DNA from 3 places in the Arcicella sp. BE140 genome. Region 2 is predicted to be linked to each of the others. Evidence: riboswitches for the same ligand, from Rfam matches in the RefSeq annotation. Region 2 holds a riboswitch; each other region holds the start of a gene.
What was found. A riboswitch is a leader RNA that binds a small molecule or an ion and turns the genes downstream of it on or off. The one in region 2 is predicted to bind S-adenosylmethionine.
Positions count from the first base shown of each region.

Region 1: linked by a shared signal. The riboswitch ahead of J2Y60_RS10310 (protein-disulfide reductase DsbD domain-containing protein) and the one ahead of J2Y60_RS00785 (hypothetical protein) in region 2 are both predicted to bind S-adenosylmethionine.
Region 3: linked by a shared signal. The riboswitch ahead of J2Y60_RS10335 (TlpA disulfide reductase family protein) and the one ahead of J2Y60_RS00785 (hypothetical protein) in region 2 are both predicted to bind S-adenosylmethionine.

Region 1 is NZ_JAVDUE010000005.1:197,767-201,054, forward strand. Features, by position in the region: gene J2Y60_RS10300 (sulfite exporter TauE/SafE family protein) at 1-265, shown strand, start outside; gene J2Y60_RS10305 (tetratricopeptide repeat protein) at 277-1,749, shown strand; SAM riboswitch class I at 1,847-1,943, shown strand; gene J2Y60_RS10310 (protein-disulfide reductase DsbD domain-containing protein) at 2,019-2,474, shown strand; gene J2Y60_RS10315 (cysteine desulfurase family protein) at 2,617-3,288, shown strand, end outside.
Region 2 is NZ_JAVDUE010000001.1:187,180-190,467, reverse strand. Features, by position in the region: gene dnaG (DNA primase) at 1-145, opposite strand, end outside; gene J2Y60_RS00790 (aminotransferase class V-fold PLP-dependent enzyme) at 208-1,380, shown strand; SAM riboswitch class I at 1,606-1,734, shown strand; gene J2Y60_RS00785 (hypothetical protein) at 1,847-2,104, shown strand; gene metX (homoserine O-acetyltransferase) at 2,122-3,234, shown strand.
Region 3 is NZ_JAVDUE010000005.1:206,928-210,215, reverse strand. Features, by position in the region: gene J2Y60_RS10335 (TlpA disulfide reductase family protein) at 6-1,289, opposite strand; SAM riboswitch class I at 1,475-1,571, opposite strand; gene J2Y60_RS10330 (TonB-dependent receptor) at 2,151-3,288, shown strand, end outside.

The sequences.
Region 1 (3,288 bases), on a different contig from region 2:
AAATGCCGCAGAGTTTTTGATTACACTTTCTAGCGGACTTACTTTCTTGTTTTTTGAAGGAGTAAACTCTTGGCAAATCATTTTAGGATTGGTATTAGGTGGAATTATTGCCGCACCTTTTGGCGCTATTTTGATTAACAAAATTCCTAGAAGACCTCTGATGTTTATTGTTGGCTCTGTAGTAATCTTTCTAAGTTTCAAAACATTATGGAAGGTTTTGCCAGACTTATACTTATTTATCTCAACAGTTATTTCTCATTGGTAAATACTACATGTATGAAAAAATGGAACCTTATACTCGTTATCTTTCTCTTGTTCTCGGGGAGTTCATTGGCAAATGATTTTGAATTTACCCCAAATTTGCAAAATGCTTATAGTGAGCTTTGTAAATTAAAGGTGCAATCTGCTAAACAACTTTTAGCCAAAGAACCTACGAATAATGGTATTAGAATCTGGTTGGAAGATTTTGCGGACATGATTGTGCTTTTTGCTAGCGAAGATGAAAAAGAGTATGAAAGGTTATCTGATAATGAAGATAAAAGGCTGGATTTAATCAAGGATTTAGATGAAGATTCACCTTATAATAAATTTGTTCAAGCAGAAATCAAATTGCATTGGGCATTGGTAAAAATGAAATTGGGACATGAAACCAAAGGTGGTTTTAATGCCATTTCAGCCTATAAATTATTGGAAGAAAATCGTAAACGATTTCCAAACTTTACTGCTAATTATAAGAATCTAGGCGTTTTTCATGTTATGATAGGTTCTGTTCCTGAAAACTATAAATGGGTTACAAAACTATTAGGATTGAAAGGGGGAATTCAGCAAGGATTAAAAGAATTGAATATCGCTGTTAATGATAAAATTGTAGGAAAAGAAGCAAAGTTTTATCAGCTATTTATTCAGTCGAATGTATTGACATTGGATGATAATGAGCGACAAGATTTAAGTCAATTTGTGACTAATAATCCTGATAATTTGGCGATTAGTTTTTTAGGCGTATCGATATTGCTAAGAAACAACAAAAGCGAAATGGCTCAAAAAGTATTACAGAACAGGCCCAGTGGTGCTGCTTATATATCCATGCCTATTTTTGATTTGTATCAAGCTGAAATCTTATTTAACAAAGGAAACTATTCGCCAGCTATTCAGTATTATCAGAGTTATCTAAAAAACTTTCGTGGGAATAGCTTTTTGAAAGATGTAAATTTTAAATTGTTTCTTGCCAATTGGCTAACAAACAACCCTGATAAAGCATTGAATCATTTGGCTAAGATTCCGAATGTGGGCAAGAAATTCTCTGAAACAGATATTATTGCACAAAATTTTTATGAACAATTTCAGAAAACAAAAGCTTTTCCAAACAAGAATCTAGTAAAGGCTTGTTATGCTTTCGAAGGAGGACATTATACAGAAGCCTTAGCGTTTTTGGATAACCTTGAAGAAGATTCGTTTACTTCCCAGATTGATAAAGCTAACTTCAATTTTAGAAAGGCAAGTATCTTGCAAAAAATGAATGCACAGACGCAAGCAATTCCTTTTTTTGAGCGTGCTATGGCACTTTGTGCAGGACAAAACTGTCATTTTGGGGCAAGTTCTTCCTTGCAATTAGGCTATATTTATCAACAAAGAAATGATAAACCAAAAGCCAAACTTTCGTTTGAAAGGGCAATTGCCTATAAAAAACACGAGTATAAAAACTCAATAGATAATAAGGCACAAGCGGCATTAACCGAAATGGGTATTTAATTTTCATGAAATAATTTTTTCAAAATAAGTCATAAATTTTAAGTAGAAAATTTGGAATTGTAATATTTAAAATAGAACTTTGTCTATCGAATAAGTAGATTTATAAAGAACGAAGGGAGAGATAAGGCTCTATGATCTTCTGGCAACCTGTAAACCACCAACAAGGTGCCCCAACCTTATTCTAATGATAAATCATAAAAAATCACACAAAAGAATATTGTAATAAGCAATACAAAATAACCTTGTGTTTTAACTCAACCTAATACATCATGAGACGTATAGTTATAATCGTGTGCTTAATTTTTGCGTCTATTGCAATTAAAGCACAGCAAATCAATCAGATTGTTAGCTGGAAATATAGCTATTCCAATCCTAGTTTTAAAGTGGGCGATGAGGTAGAATTAGTCTTTACAGCTAATTTGGAAAAAGGATGGTCGTTATATTCAAGTGACTTTAAAGCTGATGTTGGGCCACAACCTACCACCTTTTGGTTTGCCGAAAATGGTTCTTTTGAATATGATGGTAAGATTGTACCAGTTAGTCCTTTAAAAAAAGTCGATAAGAATTGGGGATTTGAAGTGTCTTATTTCAAAGATAAAGCAGAATTCAGGACTAAAGTCAGAATAGTAGAACATTCATTAGACATTTTTGGAGGAATAAAAGGACAACTATGCAATGATAAAAAGGGCGTTTGTATCCCATTTGAACAAAAATTCCAATTTTAGAAAATATTAGCAATCAGTAAATATTTAGAAACCTCTTTCAAAAAATTAAATACAATTCATCAACAATACAGTGAAGTGAAATGACCTCTTAAGCCTATTAGCTTGAAAATTAATCAGACAACAATCTAAAAAACTAAACACCATGGAGATTTATTGTGATAACGCCGCTACGACAGCCTTAGATTTGGAGGTATTAGATACCATGATTCCATATCTAACCAATCATTTCGGGAATCCTTCTTCTAGTCATGCAATAGGAAGAAAAGCTAGAGAAGCGGTAGAAGAGTCTAGGCAGAAAATAGCTGGACTTTTGAATGCCTCAGAAAATGATATTTTCTTTACTTCTGGTGCTACAGAAGCGAATAATTTAGCACTTTCTGGAGCGATTAAAACCTATGAAATTAAGCATGTTATAACCAGTAGGATAGAACACAAAGCTGTTTTACAGACCTTGGGGCAGTACAGCCAGAACAATGAATTGGAAACCGATTTCGTGAAAATTGACAGTCGTGGGAATATTGATTTGAATCAGTTTGAATGGCTTTTGAAGAATAATCACCAGACGTTAGTGAGCTTAATGCACGCTAACAATGAGATTGGGAATTTGAATGATATTGCAAAAATTGGCGAACTCAGTAAGAAATATGACGCTATCTTTCATAGCGATACTACGCAAACGATTGGTAAATATAGATTTGATATTAAAAAACTGAATGTAGACTATATTGTAGGGTCATCACATAAATTTCATGGACCTAAAGGAGTAGGATTTATCTACATTAATAAATACCGCAAAATACAGCCTCATATTTAT
Region 2 (3,288 bases):
AAGCCCAAAGGTTTGCTCCTTTCTTCTTCAAAGAAACATAATCACCTATTACATCGGCAATATCAGCACTTTGTCGGATTCGTTCTATGGTTGATTCATCTATACGCATACTCAAAATTACACCTTTTTGTGTTGTACAAATCATTTATAGCTTAAAATCGTCAAGAATATGTATTTTTGAAAACCTTTCAATATAACATCAACAAAATGAGTTTATCCTGTCAAAAACATCTTTTTAGCCTTGAAGAAGGTATTCATTATATCAATTGTGCCACCATGGCACCCAATCTTAAATCGGTAGAAGAAGCTGGTATTCAAGGAATTTTGCGAAAAACGCAACCTCAAAACATTACTTCACAAAGCTTTTTTGAAACAACTGAACCTGTTAAAAATGCGTATGCCAAACTGATTAACTGTCCCGACCCTGAGCGTATTGTGTTACTACCCTCGTCGTCCTACGGCATGGCAATTGTAGCTAAAAACTTGTATAGAAAGCCAAATATACGAGCAGGACAAGAAATTGTAATGGTCAGCGAAGAATTCCCTTCAGACGTATATGCTTGGGAAGAGGTTTGTATCAATTTAGGTTTAAAAATGAGGGTAGTTCATCCTCCAGCATCCTTAGAAAATAGGGGTAAAATATGGAATGAAAAATTGTTGGAAGCCATCACTAGCAACACTTGTTTAGTAGTAGTATCACCTACACATTGGGCTGATGGCACTTCTTTTAATACCGAAATCATTGGTCAACACTGCCGTTCGGTAGGTGCATTGTTGGTATTGGATGGCACACAGTCTATCGGAGCGATGCCTTTTGATGTACAAAAAGTACAGCCCGATGCCATCATCAATCCCGGATATAAATGGCTTTTAGGCCCTTATTCAGCAGGTGTAGCCTATTTCGGAGCTTTTTTCGATGAGGGCAATCCCTTGGAACGTAACTGGATAAATCGGGTGGGTTCTGAGGATTTTAAAAATTTGATTAATTACCAAACTCAGTATAGAGCCAAAGCGGATAGATACAACATGGGTGAAAGAAGTAACTTTATTTTAAACCCCATGCTCACTGCGGCGATAGAACAAATCAATGTTTGGGGAGTAAATGCTATCAATAACTATTGTGATGAATTGTTGAAAGAACCTTTGGACATTTTACAAGCACATGGCTACTGGGTAGAAGAAAAACCTTACAGAAGTAGCCATTTAGTAGGTGTCAGGATTCCTGAGCATATAGATTACCAAAAAATTCAAGCTGCCTTACAAGAACGCAAAGTTTTTGTTTCGTTCCGAGGGCAATCTATCAGGCTTGCACCACATCTTTATAATGATATGAACGATATCGATGTACTAATGGACGGTTTGTTGAAAGGTATTCAGTAATGGTAAGTTCTTATTTTTGACCTTTGATAAGATAATTACAACCTTTTTTCTCTTAGCGGGCGACTTAAGTCGCCCGCTAAGAGAAAAATATATAACCTATTTTTTTCCACGGAAAGAAGATTCTTTGGGGAGAATGCCTAAAAAATTTGCTTTTTCAAGCTTTCACGATTTACTTTGCATCATCAAGTCAATTTTCCTCTGAGGTTTCGACCTCCACAGGTAATTGATTTATAAAGAAGAAGGGAGAGAATAGGCTCTATGAACTTCTGGCAACCTACCGCTCGTAAAGGCAAGGTGCTAATTCCTACCTAAAAATTGTATAGTCATTTGGCTAGTTTTTAGGAAATATAAACCAATTACGAAGTACTCTCCCAGTCATTTTTTCATGCTGTAAAGTATTCGTCAGGTTTACGATTTATTTTCGTTTATCGTCATGATTTTATCGTGACCAAATTTGTCAGCTATTATGTCAAAATTAATTAAAATCACAACGGGCAATTACCTCATTGTTCATGGCTTCGACGCCAACAATAAGGAAATTATTGAAGAAGTAACTGTGGCTCAGAAGATGGTAAAGGTGGTAGCTATCAACCGCATACAGTCTATTTCTGAAAAATATATTTTGGTGACGGGTTCGCATGGACGATTGATGTACTGGGAATATGAAGAAAGTTTCGAGGATTTACAAAAGCAATTATCTTATCATTCGCTTTTGATTGCGTAAATAAAGGTTTCACTCAAATGAGTATTGGTGCTCAAGTCTTTTATACATTGAATAATCTTTTTAAATATAATCAAGCCTTTGAACTAGAGGCAGGAGGTGTTTTACCAGAAGTAACATTAGCTTATCAATCATTAGGTAAGATAAACGCTGATTGCTCTAATGTAATTTGGGTTTGTCATGCTTTTACGGGTAGTCATGATGTAGAAGATTGGTGGCAAGGGTTAGTAGGCAGAGGTAAGCTATTCGACCCTGACAAACATTTTATCATTTGCGTGAATGTATTAGGGTCACATTATGGCAGTACTGGCCCTCTTTCTATCAATCCAGCTACTGGCGAACCCTATTTTCATACTTTTCCTTTTATTACTATACGCGATATTGTAAATTCTTTTGATTTACTCCGCGAGCATCTCGGAATCACTCGAATCAAAACGTGTATTGGCGGTTCTTTGGGTGGTCAACAAAGTGTAGAATGGGCTATTTCTCAGCCAAATTTGATTGAAAACCTGATTCTGATTGCTACTAATGCACAACATTCACCTTGGGGGATTGCGTTTAATGAATCGCAAAGAATGTCAATTGAAGTAGACCCAACTTGGAAAGAAAGTCACCCACAAGCAGGTATCGAGGGCATGAAAGCTGCCAGAGCTACCGCCTTGATTTCGTATAGAAATTATGAAACCTATGGTGTAACACAAGCCCGTAAAGATGAATCTTTGGGCAAAGTGCATCGTGCTATGAGCTACCAACGCTATCAAGGAGAAAAGTTAGCCCAGCGTTTTAATGCTTTTTCATATTATGTACTTTCACAGGTGATGGATTCGCAGGATGTGGGTCGTGGCAGAGGCGGAGCTATTCAGGCATTATCACAGATTAAGGCTAAAACATTGGTAATGGGCATCAAATCAGATGCGCTGTTCCCGATTAATGAACAAGCCTTTTTGGCAAAACATATCCCTGGTGCTACTTTCCAAGCCTTAGATTCTCTATACGGTCACGATGGTTTTCTGATAGAAAGTCAATTAATTACTAAGGCTATTAAACTATGGCAGAAGTTTGTGAAACTAGATGTTAACCCGATGTATGATTTCTTTAAGAAATTGGAAAGGAAGAATTTGATAGAACAATAGAGTTGTGAATGATGAGTTGTGAGTTAGTGAGTACATTATTATTAGTCTTACATC
Region 3 (3,288 bases), on a different contig from region 2:
TTGTATTATTTATTTAAAGCTACTTCTGAGGCAGGAACAGGTTCAGCAATAAGTTTATCTAATTCTTTGTTCCATTTTTTCACATACTGTTTAAAGTATTTTCCTGTTACTTCGCCAGTATATCCTGTATGGATTTGTTTTACTTTGCCATCTCTCCCGATGATAATGGTAGTAGGAAAAGCTATCATTTTATTTAAAGCTTCAAATTTTTCTGAAGCAACTTTTTTATCAGCAATCCCCCCAAACAAAATATCATATTGGATGTCGTACTTATCTCTTAGTTTTCCTAATGTATATTTTGCATAAGCTAAATCATCTTTCTGTTCAAAACCCACTGCGATGGCCTCTACGCCACGGTTTTTATTAGCCTTGAACCAAGGTGAAAGAAATTGAGTTTGGTCTGTACAGTTTGGACACCAAGTACCAATAATTTCTACAATAACCACTTTCCCTTTATATTTTTCATCACTCAGTGATACTTGTTTCCCATTCAAGTCAGGCAAGGTGAAATCTAGTTTTTCATATCCTTCTTTTAAATGCGTTAACGTATATGCATCAGGCAATTCTGCATTTTTATCTTTTACCCCTTCAAATTTTACGTTGTTGTAAATACCCAAGCCCACTTCTCCAGTAATACTTTTATCAGGATTAATTTTTCCACGAATTAACCAAGGGCTTGGTCCTGAAAAACCTGTCAGTGCAAATTCATCTCCTTGTACGATACCTTCTAATTCACGTGTATCGCCAGTTACTTTCAAAAATACACCTTTTAGTTTATTCCCTTTTTGTTCAAAAACCGCCACTTGGTCAGCTACGGGCTCTTTGCTGATAATTTTAATAGCCCATTTTCCCGACAAATTATGGTTTGCCTGAATCTCTTTAGCAGGTTCTACAAAACGATACGTTTTGCCAGATTCTGCCGTAAATGGAAGGAAATTTCCTTTAAAATTTGGAACAAGACTTTTATAAACTCCTGACAAGGTACCATCATCATTTATTTTTGCTACTAAGGCAGCATCATAAGTATTCATTTTGATAAATACTGAATCATTCGCAATTTGCTTTACATGAAAATCGTCTCTACGTGAGCCATTTAACAACGTGAACGTTGCATGTTCGGCATCTTTTCCTTTAACTTCAAAATTAAAGGGTACTTGTACCTCGTTCACTTTAAATTCACCACGCCATTGGCCTTCTTTAATAAATTTGGTTTGTGCTTCGGCAACATTGAATGCCAGTGAACCTATCGTTAAATAGGTGAGTGATAGAAATTGCTTCGTAGTTTTCATTTGTTTTAGTTTATTTATTATCCTATTAAATATATAGATTTAGTATATTATATATTCAAACAATTATTTTTGATGAAAAGTAGTCATCAAATACTAAACATTTTGGATTGATGATGGCAATGAGATAAACTCACATCCACATCAATGAATGTTAACTCATGATAAAAAAAACTGATTGTATATACGATTTATCGTTAGAATTAGGATGGGGCACCTTGTTGGTGGCTAACAGGTTGCCAGAAGATCATCGAGCCTACTCTCTCCCTTCGTTCTTTATAAATCTATTTATTCTATGGACAAAGTTAATTAATTTAATTTGACAAAAACAAATCTTTATTTAAAAAAATGCAAAAAAGTATTTTTTATCATTTCAAAAACACTGAAAATACTTATAGCCCTATAAAACTCATTGTTAATTTTATCATTAAAATACCTAAAAAGGGTGATTAATTGTCAAATTTTAACAACTCATTACTTTCTGAAAAAGTGTAAAAACCTTTAATGCTTAAAATGAAACTCCTATATTTTAGTAGACTAATGCATAATTACATTAAAAATCCACTCTATTTATTCAATAAAATATTTGAATTGCACAATTAGAAATGAATTATTAAAGTTTTTTTAAAAGTATTTGCCAAAAAAAAACTCAGATTATACATTTGTCCCATAAGTCTTATAGAGTAATTATAAATGTGTCATAATTACACTTAATAGTTAATATTTCCTTACTTAAAACAATTCGAATGAAACATTAGCACCTAACCGTGCTAAAACCCAGATTTTTTGACAATTACTAGCAACATCAGCAAAATGATGGAAGGGAAAGTATTTGCCAAAGTTATCAAATTAAACAAAAAAGTTATGGACAAACACAATCAATGGAAACAACATTTACGAAAACTTCAAAGTCTTTTTTCCATCATTATCGTCTTAGGAATTACTTCTTTTCAAAGTATTGCCAATAAGTCTATTAAGTCTAGCGAACAAATAATTAATGGAATTATTAAAGATGAAAAAGGAGAAGCTCTACCTGGGGTAAATGTTATCATCAAGGGCACTCAAAAAGGTGTTTCATCTAATCAAGATGGTAAATATTCGATTACAGTTAATCAAAAAGATGCTACGCTAATTTATTCTTTTGTGGGCTATATCTCTCAAGAAGTTAAAATTAGTAATCAAACGATTATTAATATTACCCTTCAACCTGCGGCTAAATCTTTGGATGAGGTAGTTGTGATTGGTTATGGTACACAAAAAGCTAGTGACATTACGGGTTCTGTGGCATCTTTTGATGCCAAGCATTTAGAAGAAAAGCCTATTTCAAGAATCGAACAGGCACTTGTTGGGCAAATGGCAGGTGTACAAGTAAAACAACAATCTGGCTTACCAGGTGCAGGACTAAGTATCGTAGTACGTGGAACGGGGTCTATCAATGCTGGTTCTGAGCCTCTCTATGTAATCGATGGGTTTCCGTTGGATGTAGCTGGACAAAGCTCTGATGGAAGTATTGGCACAAGTCCATTAGCTAACTTAAGCGCTAATGATATTGAAAGCATTCAAGTATTAAAAGATGCAGCAGCGGGTGCTATTTATGGGTCACGTGCGGCGAATGGTGTAGTATTGATTACGACAAAAAAAGGGAAGTCGGGCAAGTTGAAAATTAATTTAAATGCCAACAGTGGTATTAGTAGTATTGCTAAAAAATTAGATATTCTAAGTGCCGACGAATGGGTAAATGTTGCTACTGAAGTAGCCAATATTAACTGGGTTCGCTCTGGAACTGGTAGAACAGCCGACCAAACCAATGACCAACGTAGGGCAATTTTAGGATTGAAGGCTGGAGAATACAATACATCCTATATGCCCGACGAACGTTGGTCAATAGCGGGACATCCGGGTTTGCAATATGTAGATTGGCAAGATGCTATTTATAGAAAAGCTTCTTTTCAAAACTATCAATTATCTGCTACTGGTGGTACAGAAAACGTAAGTTATTTCT